4 regions of the Erwinia sp. SLM-02 genome follow, and region 3 is predicted to be linked to each of the others. Evidence: riboswitches for the same ligand, from Rfam matches in the RefSeq annotation. Region 3 holds a riboswitch; each other region holds the start of a gene.
What was found. Region 3 has a riboswitch for thiamine pyrophosphate ahead of thiC (phosphomethylpyrimidine synthase ThiC). Riboswitches for the same ligand answer to the same signal wherever they lie in the genome.

Region 1 (5,248 bases), on a different contig from region 3:
AATTCCCTGCCCCACCTCCAGCGAATCCGCCTGCTCCAGCGCACCCTGCAGCCAGGTTTTCGCCGCCTGCACGGTTGCCACCCAGTTATCGTGGCGAGGACGCAGCGCAGCCAGTGCCGCAGAGAGCGTGCAGCCCGTGCCGTGGGTATGACGGGTATTCACGCGCGGCGCGGTGAATCGCTGCTCCAGCTCGCGGGTGAACAGCCAGTCCGGGCTTTCTGTATCGCTGAGGTGGCCACCCTTCATCAGCACCGCCTGGCATCCCATGGCCAGCAGTTCCCTGCCCTGCTCGCGCATTTCCTGCTCGTTGCGGGCCATCGCACAGTCCAGCAGCGCGGCGGCCTCCGGCAGATTCGGGGTGATAATGGAGACCTGCGGCAGCAGACGCTCGCGCAGCGTGGCAACCGCCCGTTCGGAGAGCAGCGGATCCCCACTTTTCGCCAGCATCACCGTATCAAGCACGACCCACGGCGCGGTGGCAGCCCTGAGACGATCGGCCACCACCTCCACCACGTCGGACTCTGCCAGCATGCCGATCTTGATGGCATCGATACGGACATCCGAAAGTACCGAGTCCAGCTGCGCACCGACGAAATCCGGCTCGATGCGGTATACCGACTGCACGCCCTGGGTATTCTGCGCAACCAGCGCCGTAATCACGCTGGTGCCGTAAGCCCCCAGCGCCGAGAACGCTTTCAGATCCGCCTGGATACCCGCTCCGCCGCTGGGATCGGTACCGGCGATGGTCAGTGCATTAATTCGTTTCATGCCAGTTCCTCCGGCGTCAGTAGATAAAGCGCATCCAGGAAGGCGGGAATAAAACTCCCCGGTCCTGCTGCGATCGCGGCGGCACGCTCGCCGGCCAGCGATACCACGCGGCAGGCGCTGGCAACGTGCATTAAACGGTCGCCGGGCAGCGAGGCAAAGCCAGCCACCACCGCCGACAGCGCACAGCCGGTACCGACCACGCGAGTCATCAAAGGTGAACCGCCGCTGACGCTGAGGATGCGCTGACCGTCGGTAACGAAGTCCACTTCTCCGGTCACCGCGACCACCGCCCCGCTCTGCAAAGCAAGTTTTTGTGCAGCCTGAATCGCGGCATCGGACTGATGCTGCGAGTCCACACCGCGACCGGATACCGCTTCCTGCGCCAGCGCCATGATCTCTGAGGCGTTGCCGCGAATGGCGGCAGGCTTGTGGCTCAGCAGCTGATGGCAGAACCCGGTGCGGAACGCTAACGCACCGACCGCCACCGGGTCCAGCGACCAGCTGCGCCCGGCAGCATTGGCCGACTCGACCGCCGCCAGCATGGCTTCACTACGCGAGCGGGTTAGCGTACCGACGTTGACCAGCAGCGCGCTGGCTACCGCACTGAACTGTGCGGCCTCTTCGGCATCGATCACCATTGCCGGGGAAGCCCCCAGCGCCAGCAGCACGTTGGCCGTAAAGGTCTGCACCACATCATTGGTCATACAGTGAATAAGGGGGGATTGCTGGCGGAACAGCGCCAGAGAGTGCGCCACATCGTGGTGGCTGAGGGGAATGGGTTGGATCATCGTTACTCCCAACCGGCGATCAAGAAGGCGATGCCGGTCGGGCATCTGACTTCCCTCCGCTGGCATTATCCAGTTCAGGTTATGCGGGTTTTTCTCAGCCGGATCCTGGTAAAACAGGACGGGCACCCCGAGTCATTGATAAATTTTGAGATTACATTCGGTTAAAAACTGAAGACAGGATAAAGGCGAGACCGAGTTTTGTAAACAATCAAATTCAAAACTCAACGTGATGAAAATAAATAACTTAAATATATACAATCTCAACATCGGTGATATAGCACGGTTCAATCCCGGGTATGAACTACAACGAAACGGAATGGTATTTGAAAATAATTTAGGATCCAATAACCATCCTAGTGTGGACAGTCACTCTCTGGATCATCAAACACACGTAGACCAAAAAAAAGTGGTTAATAAAGAGAGCAATATCCCCTCAACGTCACTAAATTGAGATTGATACGTGGCTACGACCTTTCTGGCGACAGCTACAAAATATCCATATAAGAAATAGTTAGAAAAACTTGCATCAGCGAAATACAGAAAAAATAAACTGTATTTACCTATTTTTCAATCCATCTAAAAATACATATAAATGTAGAAACAATGGTATATTGGAGAGAATAGTCAGACTGTGAGATTGAGTAGCTTCTGACTTTCCCCTACTACAGATAATAGTTTGAAGAATAGAAAATCAAAAATAAAAATGGATATAAACCGTAAACGTCCTAAATGCGTCCCTATTGCATAGAAGAATAAAACAACATAACTCTTAGAATGAGTCAGCAGTTTAGGGACATTCAACCATACATGGTTATTCTTAACGCCAAGCATATAAAAAAACATTGTTGGTATAGCTATGATTATGAATAGCAGTATGACACCTTTAAATTTACTCAACATGAATTTGTTAAGTATACATTTAATTTAGAGGCGTTGAAATTGGAAGCTGAAATCATGAAAAAATAGCGTTCCACTCTAGCGAAAAAACATTTTAATACGTGACCAATAACTAAGTTGTCAGATGAAAATGGATTGTAATCAATAGAAACGATGAAAAAACGTCGGCATTCCTTTCAAAAAAGGAATATGCGGTATTTTTCTTGTGCGAGAGAAAGTTGCTACTTCTGAAGAACTTATAAATAGTCAGCTTATCTTTCAACAGGGTGTTGATCACGCAGCCAGCAATACTACAATAAACTTGCACATCAGAGTATTATACCCCTCCCCAATTAAATTATTGTCATTCCAAGTAATCGCCTGGGAAAACCAAGGCGATCACATTAGAGACAATAAACGAATTTATCAGTGACTAAGCTTTGAATTTTCTAAATCCAAAATTCAGAACACGATAAACAAAGAAATTTAGAGATGCAATTTTAGTGAGAAAATTTCCATTTCTTGACAAAATTAAATTATATTCACTAAGAGTAGTATCACTAAATATCACTTGACTGTTCCTTTTTATCAAAATGATATTAAGGATATTGCTAATAATTCTGCCTCGCAAATTTCTTTTGGTCACTTCATTTTCATTAGCCGAAAGTAGAGATTCTAAAGATTCAATACTTTTCAAATAACCAATAACATTTTTCTCAGAACGTGCAGATTGCATGATTGAACCAGCACGCACCCTTCGCAGGAAAAAAACTTGATCGGTTACAACAATTTTACCTGCAACGAAAAATAGCCGCGGCGTAAACTCTTCATCTTCATGAATAATTGGCTTGAATTTCAATCCGTGTTTCACTTGCAATTGTCTTTTATAGATGTAAAGCCATGCATTAGGATAAAAAGCTTCTTTAACAGAAAGTTCATTAAAAGCGTCTTCACCACTTTCGTAGACAGTTTCAGCCCCTCTACGATAATGAGGGAGCCATGCACTATCTGCATGGTTGTTGTCGACAATATCATCAGGAAACGATTCAGCTGAAAACGCAAATATGTCAATATCTGAATTTAGTCTTAACGCTTTATAAAAATTCTCAATCAAATTATTTTCAATCAAATCATCCGAATCGAAGTAATAGATGTAATCGCCAGTTGCGGCATTTGTGCCGACATTTCTCGCTTCACCTAACCCCTGGTTTTCAGTACGTATGATTTTAACAAATTCTAAATCAGAATAGTGATTTTTTACAAGCTCACCTGAACCATCTGTTGAACCATCATCAACAATGATGACCTCGTAGGGTTTAATGGTTTGGTTAATAACTGAATCAACTGCTTTTATTACATATTTACTGACATTATAAACAGGAATTACTACTGATAACATTGGCAATGATTCATTGTCGGTCATAATTTAATTAACTCACAATCCGGAACAAATTGAGTCCAAGCATCATAGTACGTTGAGTTCTTCCCATATGAATTGTCTAACAGCTTGGTTTTAACACCTAACAGGCAGCATAAAATATGTCCATGCATACGAGAAGTAACAACAACATCATAGGACATGAAATACTCATTTACACGCTCAACCAGTTTATCGGTATAACTTCCCCATAAAGCTGTTACTGGTAGCACGCCACTTGACAAGAGTCTGTTGACTTTCTCTAAATTGAGAAGAATGCGTACGTAATTTCTATCTTTATTCGTGCAGATGTCTTTCCAATCTTCATACTTAGAGGCATCAGGTTTGCCTTCAAGTGCGCTTAAATTTGTTTCTTCTATATCTTTCCTGATCATCCATAATGTATTACCTTTGATATTTTCCTTTTTCTGCTTAGGGAAAACGTTCCACAAGGAATGGGCCATATCAGGACATAAGATAACATTTTCACAAAAGTGTTCTTTCAAAATTTCTTGACTGCGCGTATCACGACAGAAAATAGTCAGGTTTTTATGCTGACGGATAATTTCCGCAGATTTTTTTAACTCATCATCGCTTTTAAAATGTACAGTCTGTGGTAAATAAACAATTTTATGATTAGGGAAGTCAGTGACCACTTTTTCTCTTAAGCGTTGATGATGCGGATATAAATCACCAAAGTTACCGCCACCATGCATTAATATGATAACATCTTTCGGTAGGTTTCTGTTTTCCTGTAGATATTTAATACTACCCTGATCGGTACGACGGGCTAATACCTTATATTGTCTTTCCTTGAAAAACTGCTCAGTACCCTTGTAAATTAATAAGTCTCCAACATTTAAATGGAGAGGAATATCCAAATAAACAACTTTGCTTCCATGTGGAACAACATCATCAATAACAGATAAATTATTCTTTAAGACATTCATATGGTGCATGGCAGTTTTACGCTCTCAAAAGTCGACGAAGTTTTTGGTTTTTGAAGATTTGTCTTTTTAATTCGATTATAAACACATGGCGGCTAAATAATAAAGTCAATAAGAACACCAGCACGCCAGTTATAATCTGCAGCACTAAAGCAGCAGTTATAGGTAGACTTGCCGGCAAATACCTCCCTACGAGATAGGTTATTAAAATCATTGGTAAAGTTAATTTCATTGGCAACCAAATACTCGTAATATAAGCTCGATAACTTGAACCCAAAACTGGCTTAACCAGGATAAAGTAACTCAAGAAAGTGTTAAGCACTTGCACTGCTAAAAATCCTAAAGCGGCTCCAACTCCTCCACCAAAATGTGCGCCTAACCAGATTGATGGGGCAAATAAAAATAATTTAAATATATTAAATCTGAAACTAATATCTATGCGTGCTTTTGCC
Region 2 (5,248 bases), on a different contig from region 3:
GTCCACCGGATAAATACTGGCTGCCTTTGCTGTTATCAAAAACGGCTTCCTGCAGCGTGATGGCACGAGGTGTATGACAGGCACCGCAGTGACCGAGGCCGGTAACATAGTAGGTGCCAAGCGCCACGGGATCTTTCGGCAGCGCGGCAGTCAGTGCCGTTTCAGGGGCGAAAAGCCAACGCCACCAGGTCATCGGCCAGCGCAGGGAGAGCGGCCAGGGAATGGTGTTCTGCTGGCGCGGAGCAACGACCGGCGTAACGCCGTGCATGAAATAGGCATAAAGCGCCGCCATGTCGTCCTGAGTCAGACGCGAATAGGAAATCCACGGCATTGCGGGGTAAAGCGTGTCGCCCGAGGGAGCGATGCCGTATCTGACCGCACGTTCAAAGTCACCGTAGGAATAGTGACCAATGCCGGTGCTTTTATCGGGCGTAATATTGGGCGGGATCATCCCTCCAATCGGCGAGGCGATGGGCAAACCGCCGCTAAACGCCGGCTTGCCGGGTGCCGTATGGCAGGCGACACAGTCGCCCACGCGGGCGAGGTATTCTCCGCGTTTGATCTGTTGCTCATTGACGGGCAGAGGGTCTTTTGCGAGGGCGTTCCCGGATTTGGGGATGACCAGGGTGGCTAACCAGGCAAGCACGGCTACAACAACTACACAGGCAACGATCCCGCTGGTCCAGCGGCATAATCGCCATGCGGTCGAATGTTTTTTATGATGCTGAGACGCGTAGCGGCTATGTTTCATTGATTATTATGCCTTGAATGGGAATTATTATTTTTCAAGCCGGTGTTTTTTATAGTTAATGCATTTCGAACGGATAAGGAAGGTTGCCAAAAAATAATGACTAACTTTATTTTTAATAATCGGCGTGTTGAATAAAATCGGGTTGAGTATGTTCCAGAGAATTCATTTTTTTTAAACTTAAAATGCCGCCAGGACATTTTTCGCTATTCGTTGAGAGTGAGATTTACATTTCACTTCCGTTACAACGATAAATGCGAGGCAATACGCAGACATTTTTTCATGCAGCGACGTCCGATTAGGTAACCTTCTCACTGATTACATTTATCCGTCCAGGGAGAGGACATGACAGCATCGAAAAGGGGAGATGAACATCGGAAAAGTATCAGCCCGACGCCGCACGATCTGGTGTTTAAACAGTTTCTGAATAATCCCAATACCGCTCGCGATTTTATGCAGCTTCATCTGCCACGCGCGCTTCAGCAAATATGTGATTTCAGCACGCTGAAGCTACAGTCAGGGAGTTTTATCGAGGAAAACCTGCGTGCCTACTTCAGCGATGTGCTCTACCGCATGAAAACCCTCAGCGGTGATGCATACGTCCACGTTCTTATTGAACACCAGTCAACACCGGATAAACATATGGCCTTCCGATTGATGCGATACGCGGTGGCGGCGATGCAGCGCCATCTTGAGGCCGGGCATAAAAAACTGCCGCTCGTCATCCCGGTGCTGTTCTATGCCGGAAAACGCAGTCCGTATCCCTGGCCGACCCGCTGGCTGGATGAGTTTGACGATCCGGCACTGGCGGAGGAGATTTACGGAGGCGCTTTTACGCTGGTGGACGTGACGGTGATTCCGGATGATGAAATTATGCAACATCGAAGTATGGCTGCGCTGACTCTGCTGCAAAAACATATCCATCTGCGCGATCTCGCCGGGCTGGTGGACACGCTGGCAACTTTAATTTTGGCAAAACACATGACGGGACAGCAGTTGGTGACGTTGGTAAACTATTTCGCGCAGACGGCGGAAATGTCCGATGCAGAAGCCTTTATCCGTAAACTCGCGCGGCGCGTCCCACCGTATAAGGAGCAACTTATGACGCTTGCAGAGCAGCTTGAAAAGAAGGGAATGAAGAAGGGGATTTTGCTCGGGGAGCAGAGTGGTATTGAAAAGGGTCGACGAGCGGCTGCACTCAAAATCGCTCAAACGATGCTGCAAAATGGTATGGATCGTTTAACGGTGATCAAGATGACCGGTTTAAATGAGGCGGATCTGGTACTGATCGAGTGTTGATGCCCCGCTTTGTCCAATCTTATTCCATCTGTTATCAGAGTATTACTCATTACTCAGTTTTTGTTTACAACACCGGAACTGACGGGTTATGTTTCTTGCCGAACCTTTCCAGGGGGAGCCTGATATCGGGCTGAGAGTTCGCACATGCAACGGTGCGAAGACCCTTAATACCTGATCCGGATAATGCCGGCGAAGGGATGGCGCAACCTGTCTGACTCTTACCGGTCTTTGTACCAGACTGCCTGAGTACCCACATTCAGTCGCGCTGTCTTTACTTTACAGGACAACACGATGACCGAACGTTTTACCGAAACCCTGCGTAACCAGAATCTGCCGACATGGTCGGCGGCCGTCAGTCACCGTTTCGTTGAGGAGCTGGTCACCGGCACCGTTGACGACCGCGTGATGATTAATTACCTGATTCAGGATCACCGCTTCCTCGACAGCTTCCTGATCCTGGTGGGTGCGGCGATGGCCAGCGCCGATACCACCGAAGCCCGCCTGCGCTTTGGCCGCTTTGCCGGGATGGTTTCCTCGGAAGAAAACACCTATTTCCTGCGTTCGTTTACCGCGCTCGGCGTCGGTGAGCAACTGCGCAGCGAAAAGCCTGATACCGCGCCGACGGCCGGTTTCAAAGCCATCATGCGCGAAGCGGCTGCCACCCGCAGCTATGCGGCGATCCTGACGGTGCTGAACGTGGCGGAATGGCTGTATTTTGACTGGGCATCTCAGGCTGCCCGACCGCTACCGGACAATTTCGTCTATGCCGAGTGGGTCACGCTGCACGACAACCCTGATTTCAATGCGTTTGTGGCGTTTATCCGCGAGGAGCTGGACCGCGTTGGCCCGGCGGAAGCCCCGCAGTGTGAGGACCTTTTCCGCCGTGCGGTAGGGCTTGAGAAAGCGTTTTTTGATGCGGCCTATCAGTAAATCAGGCTGAAAGCAGGGTAATGCCAATTCAGGATCCCCGAGAAACTCGGGCATCCAAACTGTCATGAAGAGTGGGGCAGAATGCCAGCGCAGTCTGCCCCTGACCGGTCAGCTCCACATCGCCAGGATCGGCCAGCCCACCAGCAGCAGCAGCGAAATAAACACCACGCCGAAAATGGCACCCAGCCGCCAGTAGTCCTTCGACTTCACGTAGCCGCAGCCGTAGATAATCACGCCCGGGCCGGTGGCATACGGCGTCAGGCAGCCCATGATACCGATAGACAGCACCAGCAAAATACACAGGTGTTCCATCGGCACGCCGGGGATGCCTTTCCCCACCGCCAGGATCATCGGCAGCATGGTGGCGGTGTGGGCGGAAAGGCTGGCAAACAGATAGTGGGCAAAATAGAACACCAGCACCAGCGCAACCACGGTGCCGCTGGGGGAAAACCCTTCCAGATGTCGGCTCATGGTGTTGGCAAACCAGTCGATAAAGCCGGAGCGGGTCAGGCCATTTGCCATCACCACCAGCGTTGCCAGGTTAACCAGCGTATTCCAGGCGCTGTGGTATTTGGTGATGTCCTTCCACGGCACCACGTGCAGCGCCAGCATCAGGGAAACCGCCAGCAGCCCCACCGCCGTCGCGTTGATGATTTTGCCGCCGAATACCCACAGCCCCAGGCTCAGCAGCACCAGGCCAATCAGCGTGATCTCTTTTCGCGTCAGGCGGCCCATCTCTCTCAGCGCTTCGCCCGCCCAGTTCGATACCTCCTCGCTGTGGGTGATCTCCGGCTTGTACAGAATGTAAGAAAGCCAGGGGGCCACCACCAGAAGGATAATCCCCACGGGCAGGAAGCTGAGGAACCACTGCAGCCAGCTGATCTGAATGCCGGCAATTTTACCCACGAACTCCAGACCCAGCACGTTGGGCGCGGAACCGGTAATAAACATCGAGGAGCTGAGGCTGGTCCCAATCACCATCATCCACATCAGGTATCCGCCGATGCGCTTTGAGGAAGGGTCGTTGGGAAATGATTTAAACAGCGGCGGCAGGTTTTTGATTACCGGGAATACCGTCCCGCCGGTACGCGCGGTGTTGGACGGCGTAAACGGGGCCAGCATGACGTCGATGATGACGATAGCGTAACCCAGCGTCAGCGTGCGTTTGCCCATAAATTTGACCATAAACAGCGCAATACGGCGGCCCAGCCCGGTTACTTCGTAGCCCAGCGCGAAGATGAAGGCACCGAACACCAGCCAGACCGTCGAGCTGGAGAAGCCCGCCAGACCCCATTTCAGCGCCTGTTTCCCGGCGTTAAATTCGGGATTGGCCAGTTCAGCGGCATCAAATAACACGTAATGGCTGCTGATGATGCAGACCGTCACGGCGATAAAACTGATCGCCGTCGCCGGGATCGGCTCAAGGATCATCCCGACTATCATCGCCACGAATACCGCAAAATAGTGCCAGGCCTGCGGCGGCATGCCGTCGGGCGTCGGCAGCACCAGCATCACGGCGAGAACAACCAGCGGGGTCAGAGATTTCCATATCTTATCTTTCGCAAGGGACATAATCGATCCTCTGTCAGGGATTTAATGATTGATAACGGCGTCGGTGTGTTGCATCAGTGTGTCCATCTGGCGCAGCAGGTCGGCCGTCGTGTGCGCCCGGCTGCGGGCGCACGCCGATGCATCCTGCTGGCACAGCAGGCAGGGGCGGGCGGGCAGTCCGTAGTCTCTGCGCGACAGGAGGGTTCCCTGCGGGGTGAACACGTCAAAGTCCCACAGCCGGCCCTGCGGCGAGGCCTGTTCAAGGTCGATCAGGGCACGCTTCAGCGGCTCCGGCGGGGCACTGACCGCCAGCAGGCCTTCCGGACCGGTCGGCAGCGCAACGCAGAGCTGGTGGGTGATTTCCCAGCCGCGCTCCGCCAGCCGCTGCCTTAACGCCCGCAGGCCACGATTAAAAATACGCCGGGTCAGCGGGCTGTCTTTTACCGGCCCCGGGGCCAGCACGGTGAAGGAGACGAGCGTGCTGGCATACTGTGCCAGCCAGGCCTGCTGGCGCGCGTGGCGGGCGTCCCGGCTGGCGAGCAGCTGTTCAACGGTGAGGGTAGCCCGCGTTGCTGAGGTGATATAAAGCGGCATTGTTCACTCCCTGACCTGACGGACAATATCGATTACCGATCCATCGCGGTAGCGCACCACGGCGATGGTCCGGTCGGTAAACGCCACGGGCTGCGGTTTGCCGGTGAGCTGTTCCGCCCGCTCGCG
Region 3 (5,248 bases):
GATGATGTGTACGGCGAGCTGGCTTTTGACTATCCGCGGCCGATTACCATCAAGTCGCTGGATACCGATGGCCGCGTTTTGCTCTGTAGTTCATTCTCAAAAATTCTGGCTCCGGGACTGCGGGTGGGCTGGGTGGTACCGGGACGCTATTTCGACCGCGTGCTGCATATGAAGTACATCGTCACCGGGTCGACAACAACGCTGACGCAGATGGCGGTTGCCAGCTTTATTCGCCAGGGTTACTACCAGCCACACCTGCGGCGTATGCGTATCACCTATCAGCGAAATCAGGAGATTTTCACCCGCCTGGTACGCCAGCATTTTCCCTGCGGTATTTGCGTCACTCGTCCTCAGGGGGGCTTTCTGATCTGGGTTGAACTACCGGAAGCGTTTGATTCACACCGGCTCAATGCTGAACTGCGTGAGTCCAAAATCCAGATTGCCGTCGGTTCGCTGTTTTCCGCCTCGGGCAAGTACCGCAACTGTCTGCGGCTGAGCTATGCCCAGACCTGCACGGACAAAACCGAACGGGCACTGGCTATCCTGGGTGCTGCCGTCGAGAGGGCGATGCAATACTGTTCGCCGGTATGTGAACGGACGATGGTCGAAGACGTTCAGGAAGAAGGCAGGGCCAGCGAGAAGGAACAGCGCTGACCCTGGCTGACGGCGGAACTGCCGCCTGCGCAGTGAATATAGCAGCATCCGCCGGGGGGGAAAGCCGCAGAGACTGGGCCTGCGGCGTGGCTTCATGACTGCTTATCGCCGTTGCGACACCTTACATTTTATTGTGCAGCGCCTTGCGGAGATTCAATCAGATCCAGCAGCCGGCGGGTTGCCGCCTGCCAGTCGTCCGCTTTGGTGATAGCACTGACCACCGCCACGCTGCCGACGCCGGTTGCCAGCACTGCCGGGACGCGATCGATGCTGATACCCCCAATCGCCACGGTTGAGACACCCTGCAAACGCTGAATGTGACGGGTCAGTTCGACCAGCCCCTGCGGCGCAGATGGCATATCTTTGGTCTGCGTAGGGAAGACATGGCCCAGTGCGATGTACGAAGGCTGAACGGCCAGTGCGCGATCCAGCTCGGCATCATCGTGAGTAGACAGTCCCAGCCGCAGCCCGGCAGCGTGAATCGCATCAAGGTCGGCGATATCCAGATCTTCCTGCCCCAGGTGAACGCCATAGGCCTGATGTTTGATCGCCAGACGCCAGTAGTCGTTAATAAACAGCCTCGCCTGGTAACGTTTACCGAGGGCAATCGCCTCCGCGATCTGCTGCTCTACTTCCTCATCCTGACGATCTTTAATGCGTAGCTGAATAGTGCGCACACCAAAATCCAGCAGGCGGGCAATCCATTCTACGGTTTCCACCACCGGATAAAGCCCAAGCCGGGCATCGGTTGCGGGAAAAGGACCACGACTCATACATTTTCCTCGGTTTTAAGCGCATCGGCACGGTGATACAGTTCACCGCCGCGAGTGCGGAATTCATCAGACATCTGCGCCATACCGATCTCAATCGGCACGGCCTGAGCTTGCTGGCGCGCGGCGTATTCGCGTACTTCCTGGGTGATCTTCATCGAACAGAACTTTGGGCCGCACATTGAGCAGAAGTGCGCCACCTTACCGGATTCCTGCGGCAGGGTTTCATCATGATAGGCGCGGGCTGTATGCGGATCGAGGGCAAGGTTGAACTGATCTTCCCAGCGAAACTCGAAGCGCGCCTTCGACATCGCATTATCACGGATCTGCGCACCCGGATGGCCTTTGGCGAGATCGGCAGCGTGCGCAGCAATTTTATAGGTAATCAGACCCTGTTTAACATCTTCTTTGTTGGGTAAGCCAAGGTGCTCTTTCGGCGTTACATAGCACAGCATCGCGCAGCCAAACCAGCCGATCATTGCGGCCCCAATTCCCGACGTAAAGTGGTCGTAGCCTGGCGCGATATCGGTGGTCAGCGGGCCGAGCGTATAAAACGGTGCTTCATGGCAGTGCTCCAGCTGCTCGGTCATATTACGGCGGATCATCTGCATTGGTACGTGGCCCGGCCCCTCAATCATCACCTGCACATCGTACTCCCAGGCAATTTTGGTCAGTTCTCCCAGCGTATGCAGCTCGGAAAACTGTGCTTCGTCATTGGCATCCTGAATCGATCCCGGGCGCAGGCCGTCACCCAGTGAGAGGGATACGTCATAGGCGGCGCAAATTTCACAGATTTCCCGGAAATGCAGGTAGAGGAAGCTCTCTTTATGGTGCGACAGGCACCATTTGGCCATGATCGATCCCCCACGTGAAACAATCCCGGTCAATCGTTTTGCCGTCATTGGCACGTACCGCAACAGCACACCGGCGTGAATGGTGAAATAGTCAACGCCCTGTTCGGCCTGCTCCAGTAGCGTATCGCGGAAAATTTCCCAGTTAAGATCTTCCGCCACCCCGTTGACCTTCTCCAGCGCCTGGTAGATCGGTACGGTGCCGATCGGGACCGGGCTGTTGCGCAGGATCCATTCGCGTGTTTCATGGATATAGCGACCGGTGGAAAGATCCATCACCGTATCCGCGCCCCAGCGTGCTGACCACACCAGCTTTTCAACCTCCTCCTCAATCGAAGAACTGACAGCGGAGTTGCCGATATTGGCGTTGATTTTCACCAGGAAGTTACGCCCAATGATCATCGGTTCGGATTCCGGATGGTTAATATTAGCCGGAATGATCGCCCGCCCGGCGGCGACTTCCTGGCGCACAAACTCCGCGCTGATATTTTCCGGCAGGCTGGCACCAAAACCGTTGCCCGGATGCTGTTGCAGCAGGATTTCACCCCGGATGCGTTCGCGGCCCATATTCTCGCGGATGGCGATATATTCCATTTCCGGGGTGATCACGCCAAGGCGTGCGTAATGCATCTGGGTGACACAGCGGCCAGCCAGTGCGCGGCGCGGGCGCGGGAGATTGTCGAAGCGCAGATGATCCAGTCCTTCATCGGCCAGTCGCTGCTGGGTATAGACCGAGCTGAGTTCGGTCATTTCTTCCGTATCGGCGCGCTGATTAATCCAGGCGCTGCGCAGTTTTTCAATGCCGCGATGCACGTCGATAGTGGCGGCCGGATCGCCGTAGGGGCCAGCCGTGTCATACACCGGGACCGGTTCATTCTCTTCCAGCGTTGGGTCATCTTTACTGCCCCCAACGACGGTGGGACTGAGCTGAATTTCACGCATCGGAACGCGGATATCGTCCCGGGATCCGGTCAGATAAATACGTTTTGAATTGGGGAATGCCGTACCCTGCAGGGAATCAATAAACTGCTGAGCTTCAGCGCGCTGTTCGCGGCGGTTTGTTTTTTTCTCAACGAGAAGTTTTTCAACGGTAGACATAGCAAATTCCTGAATTATTAGGGAAAGTTGCTTGCCTGGAGGCGGGAGTAATTTGAACGATGTGAAACATTTTATTTCGCATCATCACAGACGATTTTACTCTTGTTCCCTTCGCAGGTGTTAACCTGAACAGGTTCCGCGGATCCCGAATTAACGGTCTCAGCCCCGTGGGGCACTCCGACAAGAAATGCTGCCCGATATTCTGGCCTGAACGCCAGAAAATCAGTTTTCAGTCAAAGCAAAATGTTTTTTGCTCAAACTAAATAGCCCCTTCAGCATAAAGGGGCTATTTGGAAACTACAAGCAATTCACAATCTGATAACGCATCAGGCGGAAGGGGCAAGGGGCGCCTCATCTTCAGTCCTCTGATTTTCAGCCACTTTTTCTAAAGCCAGCTTGATGAATTTATCTTCCAGCACAAAGCGTTCAGCCAGTACCTCGCCAACCAGCGAAAGCGTTCTCTGGAAATCGACGGAGTTATCCGTTTCAATAGCCTTTTCCAGATACGTATCGTAAATATGCATAATGTGGTCGGTATTGGCGCGTAAAGAGGGATAAATCAACGCCGCCTGCGCCAGCTGTTGGGTGCCTTCAAGCTCTTTGATAAAACGTTCATAGGCGGTGAAGTGACCGGTTGAGAGATAATCCACCAGGCTCTGACAGAAATTATCCAGCGCATTTTCATCGAGCGCCGCCTGCGATTCCTTGTTAGGCTTTAAACCGGCCATTTGGTAATAGGCAATCAGCAGCTGCTTGCGGGAGAGCAAACAGAAATCGACCAGTTCACTGCAGCCGCCAACGCGTGCGGCCAGATTTTCTAACTGGTTAAGCATGTTCATCTCCGTGAGTATTATTTTTAATGCCTGACCTCAAACCAGTCTTTGAGCTGAGGATGATAAGCAAGTTATGGAACGTCAAATATCAAGCGTAGACACTGGCTGGTGGGTTGTCAGCCACGAACATAAAATTTGGTTACCAAAAGGCGAAATTCCGCGAGGATCTGCCGAATCGCTCGGACTGACGGGATCAAAAGGATCGCCCATCGGTGAATGGCAGGGGGAAACGGTCTGGTTGATCTGTCAAAGCCGGGCACAGGAAATCGGATCGCTGCGCCAGCTGCTTGGTCAGGAAACCGGGTTGTTTCAGCTGGTCGGTCGGGGTATCCAGCTGGCGGAGTTTTACCGCTCACATCGCTGGTGTGGTTACTGTGGGCATGAGATGCATCACAGTAAAACCGAATGGGCATGCCTGTGCAGCCACTGCCGCCAGCGCTACTATCCGCAAATCGCTCCCTGTATCATTGTCGCCATCCGCCGCGGGGATGAGATTTTGCTGGCGCAGCACACCCGCCACCGTAACGGTATCTATACCGTGCTGGCTGGTTTTGCTGAAGTCGGTGAAACCCTTGAGCAGACCGTTGCGCGTGAAGTCATGGAAGAAGCGTCTATTAAGGTGAAAAACCTGCGTTACGTTTCCTCACAGCCGTGGCCGTTCCCGCAGTCGCTGATGATGGCCTTTATGGCCGACTATGATTCGGGGGAAATTAACATCGACCCCAAAGAGCTGCTGGATGCGGGCTGGTATCGCTACGATGCCTTACCGCTGCTGCCGCCTGCAGGCACTATTGCCCGGCGTTTAATTGAAGATACCGTCGCGCTGTGCCGTGCAGAGTCAGAATAAAGTTTGCGGATGATTGGCGATCAATAGTCTGGTTTCGTGTTTACCCTGGCCCGCTGCTGTGTGAGGCCAGGGTGTTTAATTCAGTACAGATATAATGACCTTTAGGTTTATCTCCCCGTTAAATTCTAATATGATTCACATCGTGGAAGATTTTAAGCACGCAACATGGAATAGTTTTCAATTACCTCCGCCTGT
Region 4 (5,248 bases), on a different contig from region 3:
GACTCGGCGATCTGCCCGTAACGGTCAGCCAGGGCATCGGGTTCACAGCAAAATGAACCCGTACGCTGTATTCTCAGCCCCTTTCCCCCAATACCAATCAGCTACTGGCAAGGATATAGCGTTAGCCAAAACCGACGTTTCCCGCAGCAACACCACTGCCTGAAAGGCCGACCATTACGGGACAGGTTAGCCGGGGGTCTGCCGCAGGGATGCGGCAGCCAGGCCTCCAGGGAGGATTCACGGCGACCCGGCGATCTGCCCGTAACGGTCAGCCGTGGCACTGAATGTCAGCGATCCGCCCGTAACGGTCAGCCCGGGCACCGAGTTCACAGCCAAACAAGCCTAAGCACCGAACGTTGCTATCCCGCCCGCGCTTCCCGAATTCGCCACGACAGCGCAAACGACACCAGCACCAGGGCCAGCGCCAGCATATACACCGCGTGATGGCCGAAGTTTTCCGCCACGGTCCCCTGGAATATCCCAGCCAGAATCACCCCGGTAGAAATACTGTTGGTAAACAGCGTAGTCGCCGCTCCCGGCCGCCCCGGCATCAAATCCTGGAACCAGATCATCCCAATCCCGGCGATAATGCCGATAAATACCGCGTTAAACAGCTGCAGAATCATCAGCGCCGCGCGATTCTGCAACAGCACCAGCCCAAGGTAAAACAGCGCGCCGCAGCCAACCGCCAGCAGCATCATATTGCGCTTACCGGTGCGCCTGACGTACCGCCCGGCCAGCAGCATCACCGGAATTTCCAGCCCGGCGGCGGTGCCCATCAGCAAACCCGCCAGCGAGTCCGGCAGGCCCAGCGTACTGCTAATATACAGCGGCATATCAATGACATACATACTGTTGCAGGACCACATCAGCACCGAAGCAATAAACAGCAACCGGACATCGGTGTTCTTTAAGCCGCTAACTTCCGTCACCGGCACCGCCGTGGTCGGCAGCACTCTGGGCACCGACGGCAGGGTAAACCAGATCATCGCGATGCAGACCACAAACAGCAGCGCGGCGATGCTGAACATCAGCGTGAAACCAAAGTTCAGTACCAGCGAGAAGGAGAGCGGCGGCCCGATCACCCAGGCCAGTGACATCTGCGCACGCATCACCGAGCTGAACATCACCGCCTCTCGCGCCGAACTGTCGGCATACTCGCGCGCCAGAGCAAAAATCTGCGGCATCGCCACGCTGGCTATCGCAGAAAGCAGCACGCCCAGCGTAATCAGCGTCAGGTAGTGACGATTAAATGCAAACAGGACGGCGTTCGCCACGGCAATCAGGCAGCAAAACAGAATCAGCATGCGGCGATCGCCGCGATTATCGGAACGCTTCGCCAGCAGCAGGCTGACCACAATCCCCGCCACCGCGTTCACCGTATAAAACAGCCCCACCCAAAATGGCCGCACGTCCACCTCACGGCTGAGGAACAGGCTCAGCGTCGGTGCCTGCAGCGCACCGGCAATGCCGACCATGAACGTAATCGCCATAAACGCCAGATAGACCGGATTAAAACGATGACGCGCCAACAGCGATTTCATAGCAATGCCTCACTGGCATAAAATAGGGAGAAATAATGCAAAAGCTTAGAAGAGAAACGACGAAAAAAGCCAGCGACATTTTTGCCCGCTGGCTGGTGAACAGCACCATACTCAGAAATCAGTGACCTCAGCCACGTAAAGATGGCCAAGCGCCACTCCGCAGAGTGCCTCCCGCTCTTCCATCTGTGACCATTATCGCCGTAATATACGGCAGGAAAAACTGACCGCTTTGACTACGGAGTTCCTCTTTTATGTCCTCACCGCGTTTGCAGCAGCAATTTATCCGGCTCTGGCAATACTGCGACGGCCAGCCGCAGGAAACTACCCTTAACGATCTGGCGGTGCGGCTCAGCTGCTCACGCCGCCATATGCGCAACCTGCTGAATGCAATGCAGGAGGCAGGCTGGCTGGAGTGGCAGGCGGAAGCCGGACGCGGCAAGCGGTCACGGCTCAGTTTTCTCTACACCGGGCTGGCCCTGCAGCAGCAGCGTGCGGAGGATCTGCTGGAGCAGGACCGCATTGACCAGCTGGTGCAGTTAGTCGGTGATAAAAACCGCGTGCGGCAGATGCTGCTGTCCCATCTGGGGCGCAGTTTCCGCCAGGGAAAACATATCCTGCGGGTTCTTTACTACCGGCCGCTGCTCAATTTGCTGCCGGGCACGCCGCTGCGGCGATCGGAAACCCACCTCGCCCGCCAGATATTCAGCGGCCTGGCGCGAATAAATGAGGAAAACGGGGAAGCCGAACCCGATATCGCCCACCACTGGCAGCAGCTGACTCCGCTGCACTGGCGGTTTTTCCTGCGCCCGGCGATCCGTTTTCACCACGGGCGCGAGCTGGATATGGAAGACGTTATCGCCAGTCTGCAGCGCTTAAACGATCAGCCGCTGTTCAGTCACTTCGAACGCATTGAATCCACAACGCCCTGGACGCTGGATATTCACCTGAAGCATCCGGACAGCTGGATCCCCTGGCTGCTGGCCAGCGTCAGCGCAATGATCCTGCCAAAGGAGTGGCCGTTTATGCGCAATTTCGCCCGTCAGCCGTCGGGAACCGGCCCGTATGCCGTCGAGCACAACCAGCAAAGCCAGCTGCGGATCAGCGCCTTCGACGACTATTTTGGCTATCGCGCACTGATCGACGAGGTCAATATCTGGGTGCTGCCTGAAATCAGCGATGAGCTGGTTTACTCGGGCGTGAAGCTGCAAAGCGACAACACCGATGAACATCCCCAGGAGAGCCGGCTGGAAGAAGGCTGCTATTTCCTGCTGTTTGACCAGCGTTCCGCGCTGGGCGGTAACGAAGCGGTACGCCGCTGGCTCAGTTCAATCTTCAATCCGATTACCCTGCTCAACCACAGCGGCATCGCCTATCAGCGTTACTGGTTCCCGGCCTGGGGACTGCTGCCGCGCTGGCACCATCGCCACGATATGGAGATTACCGATAAGCCCGAGGGGCTGAATTCGCTGACGATTACCTGGTACAGCGATCAGATTGAACACCAGGGGATCGCCAACGCGCTGGGGCCGATTCTGGCTGCCCACGGCGTGGAATTGATAACGCAGGAACTGGACTATGAGAGCTGGTATCAGGGTAATGCCGACAGTGATATCTGGCTGGGCAGCGCCAACTTTACGCTGCCGCTGGAGTTTTCGCTGTTCTCACTGCTGTACGAAATGCCGTTGATGCACCACTGCGTTCCCATCGACTGGCATCAGGATGCCCGGCACTGGCGGGAACAGAAGCTGCCTCTGGCCGACTGGAGCAAACGGCTGATCGACAATCATTACCTGCACCCGCTGTTCCATCACTGGCTGCAGCTGCACGGCCAGCGCAGCATGCGCGGCGTGAGAATGAACACGCTGGGCTGGTTCGATTTCAAATCCGCCTGGTTTGCGCCGCCGGACGAGTCATGAAAGCTTTCGTTAGTGGAGTGAACTCACTAGAATAGGCCGTTCTCAACGGGGTGCGGATGACCTGCTGCGCAGCAGCAGAGTGATACCGCTGAGAGAAAACCCGTCGAACCTGATCCGGCTCATACCGGCGTAGGGATTTGAGAGTGCCGTTTACTCAGATCCTTTGCGCATCTTCATTTCAAGGAACGCAAAGTGTTAAAAAAAATCTTACCTCTGCTGGTGCTGTTCTCGCTGCCCGCCGCTGCCGCGAAAGACACGCTGACCGTTTATACCTACGACTCGTTCTCCGCCGACTGGGGCCCCGGCCCGGCGGTCAAAAAAGCCTTTGAAGCGCAGTGCAACTGCGAGCTGAAGTTTGTCGCGCTGGCGGATGGCGTGTCGTTGCTGAACCGCCTGCGGATGGAAGGCAAAAACAGCCAGGCCGACGTGGTGCTGGGGCTGGACAACAATCTGCTGGATGCGGCAGAAAAAACCGGCCTGTTCGCCGCCAGCCAGGTGAATACCGACAGCAGTAACGTACCCGGCGGCTGGAAAAACAGCACCTTCGTCCCGTTTGACTATGGCTGGTTTGCCTTTGTTTATGACAAAACCCGGCTGAAAAATCCGCCGAAAAGCCTGAAAGAACTGGTCGAGAGCGACCGTCCGCTGAAAGTCATTTATGAAGATCCGCGCACCAGCACGCCGGGCCTGGGCCTGCTGCTGTGGATGCAGAAGGTGTACGGCGAACAGTCTCCGGCGGCGTGGCAGAAGCTGGCGCAAAAAACGGTAACCGTGACCAAAGGCTGGAGCGAAGCCTACGGCCTGTTCCTCAAGGGCGAAAGCGATATGGTGCTGAGCTACACCACCTCCCCTGCTTACCACCTGATTGAAGAGAAAAAAGACCAGTATGCCGCCGCCAGCTTCAGCGAAGGCCACTACCTGCAGGTGGAAGTGGCCGGGCAGCTTAAGGCCAGCAAACAGCCGAAGCTGGCGCAGGAATTTATGCAGTTCCTGCTGACCCCGGCGTTCCAGAACACCATTGCCACCGGCAACTGGATGTATCCGGCCATCAAAACCACGTTGCCTGCCGGTTTTGATACGCTCACCGTGCCGGCGACGACGCTGCAGTACAGCGCGCAGGACGTCGCCCGCCAGCGCAGCCAGTGGATCGGTAAATGGCAACGCGCCGTCAGCCGCTGATCCCCGGCTGGCTGATCCCGGGCGGTCTGACGGCTCTGCTGCTGGCCGGCGTCGCCCTGCTGGCCTTCCTGTCGCTGTGGTTTAACGCGCCACAGAGCGACTGGCGCAGCATTCTGTCAGACAGCTATCTCTGGCACGTGCTGCGCTTTTCGTTCTGGCAGGCGCTGCTCTCCGCCCTGCTGTCGGTGCTGCCTGCGATCCCGCTGGCTCGTGCGCTCTATCGCCGCCGCTTCCCCGGGCGCAGCAGCCTGCTGCGCCTGTGCGCGATGACGCTGGTGCTGCCGGTGCTGGTCGCCGTCTTTGGCATCCTCAGCGTGTATGGCCGCAGCGGCTGGCTGGCTCAGCTCTGCGCGCTGGTCGGCATTGACTACACCTTTACTCCCTATGGCCTGCAGGGCATTCTGCTGGCGCATATCTTCTTCAATCTGCCGCTGGCCAGCCGGCTGCTGCTGCAGGCGCTGCAGCAAATCCCCGGCGAGCAGCGCCAGCTCGCGGCCCAGCTCGGCCTGCGCGGCTGGATGCACTTTCGCATTGTGGAATGGCCGTGGCTTCGTCGCCAGATCCTGCCCGCCGGCGCGCTGATTTTTATGCTCTGCTTCGCCAGCTTTG

Region 1: another riboswitch for thiamine pyrophosphate. It lies ahead of thiM (hydroxyethylthiazole kinase); the one in region 3 lies ahead of thiC (phosphomethylpyrimidine synthase ThiC).
Region 2: another riboswitch for thiamine pyrophosphate. It lies ahead of PGH32_RS05115 (TenA family protein); the one in region 3 lies ahead of thiC (phosphomethylpyrimidine synthase ThiC).
Region 4: another riboswitch for thiamine pyrophosphate. It lies ahead of thiB (thiamine ABC transporter substrate binding subunit); the one in region 3 lies ahead of thiC (phosphomethylpyrimidine synthase ThiC).

Annotation. Positions count from the first base shown of each region.
Region 1 covers NZ_JAQISN010000001.1:2,338,348-2,343,595, forward strand. Annotated here, with positions in the region: gene thiD (bifunctional hydroxymethylpyrimidine kinase/phosphomethylpyrimidine kinase) at 1-768, opposite strand, end outside; gene thiM (hydroxyethylthiazole kinase) at 765-1,556, opposite strand; TPP riboswitch at 1,591-1,696, opposite strand; gene PGH32_RS10870 (glycosyltransferase) at 2,866-3,855, opposite strand; gene PGH32_RS10875 (polysaccharide pyruvyl transferase family protein) at 3,852-4,799, opposite strand; gene PGH32_RS10880 (MOP flippase family protein) at 4,816-5,248, opposite strand, start outside.
Region 2 covers NZ_JAQISN010000001.1:1,096,737-1,101,984, forward strand. Annotated here, with positions in the region: gene PGH32_RS05105 (c-type cytochrome) at 1-751, opposite strand, end outside; gene PGH32_RS05110 (Rpn family recombination-promoting nuclease/putative transposase) at 1,094-2,047, shown strand; TPP riboswitch at 2,149-2,262, shown strand; gene PGH32_RS05115 (TenA family protein) at 2,339-2,977, shown strand; gene PGH32_RS05120 (anion permease) at 3,086-4,549, opposite strand; gene citX (citrate lyase holo-[acyl-carrier protein] synthase) at 4,571-5,122, opposite strand; gene citF (citrate lyase subunit alpha) at 5,126-5,248, opposite strand, start outside.
Region 3 covers NZ_JAQISN010000008.1:15,006-20,253, forward strand. Annotated here, with positions in the region: gene PGH32_RS24145 (aminotransferase-like domain-containing protein) at 1-654, shown strand, start outside; gene thiE (thiamine phosphate synthase) at 783-1,427, opposite strand; gene thiC (phosphomethylpyrimidine synthase ThiC) at 1,424-3,373, opposite strand; TPP riboswitch at 3,463-3,563, opposite strand; gene rsd (sigma D regulator) at 3,700-4,206, opposite strand; gene nudC (NAD(+) diphosphatase) at 4,280-5,053, shown strand.
Region 4 covers NZ_JAQISN010000003.1:376,370-381,617, reverse strand. Annotated here, with positions in the region: gene PGH32_RS18600 (MFS transporter) at 360-1,544, opposite strand; gene sgrR (HTH-type transcriptional regulator SgrR) at 1,796-3,460, shown strand; TPP riboswitch at 3,497-3,614, shown strand; gene thiB (thiamine ABC transporter substrate binding subunit) at 3,653-4,639, shown strand; gene thiP (thiamine/thiamine pyrophosphate ABC transporter permease ThiP) at 4,615-5,248, shown strand, end outside.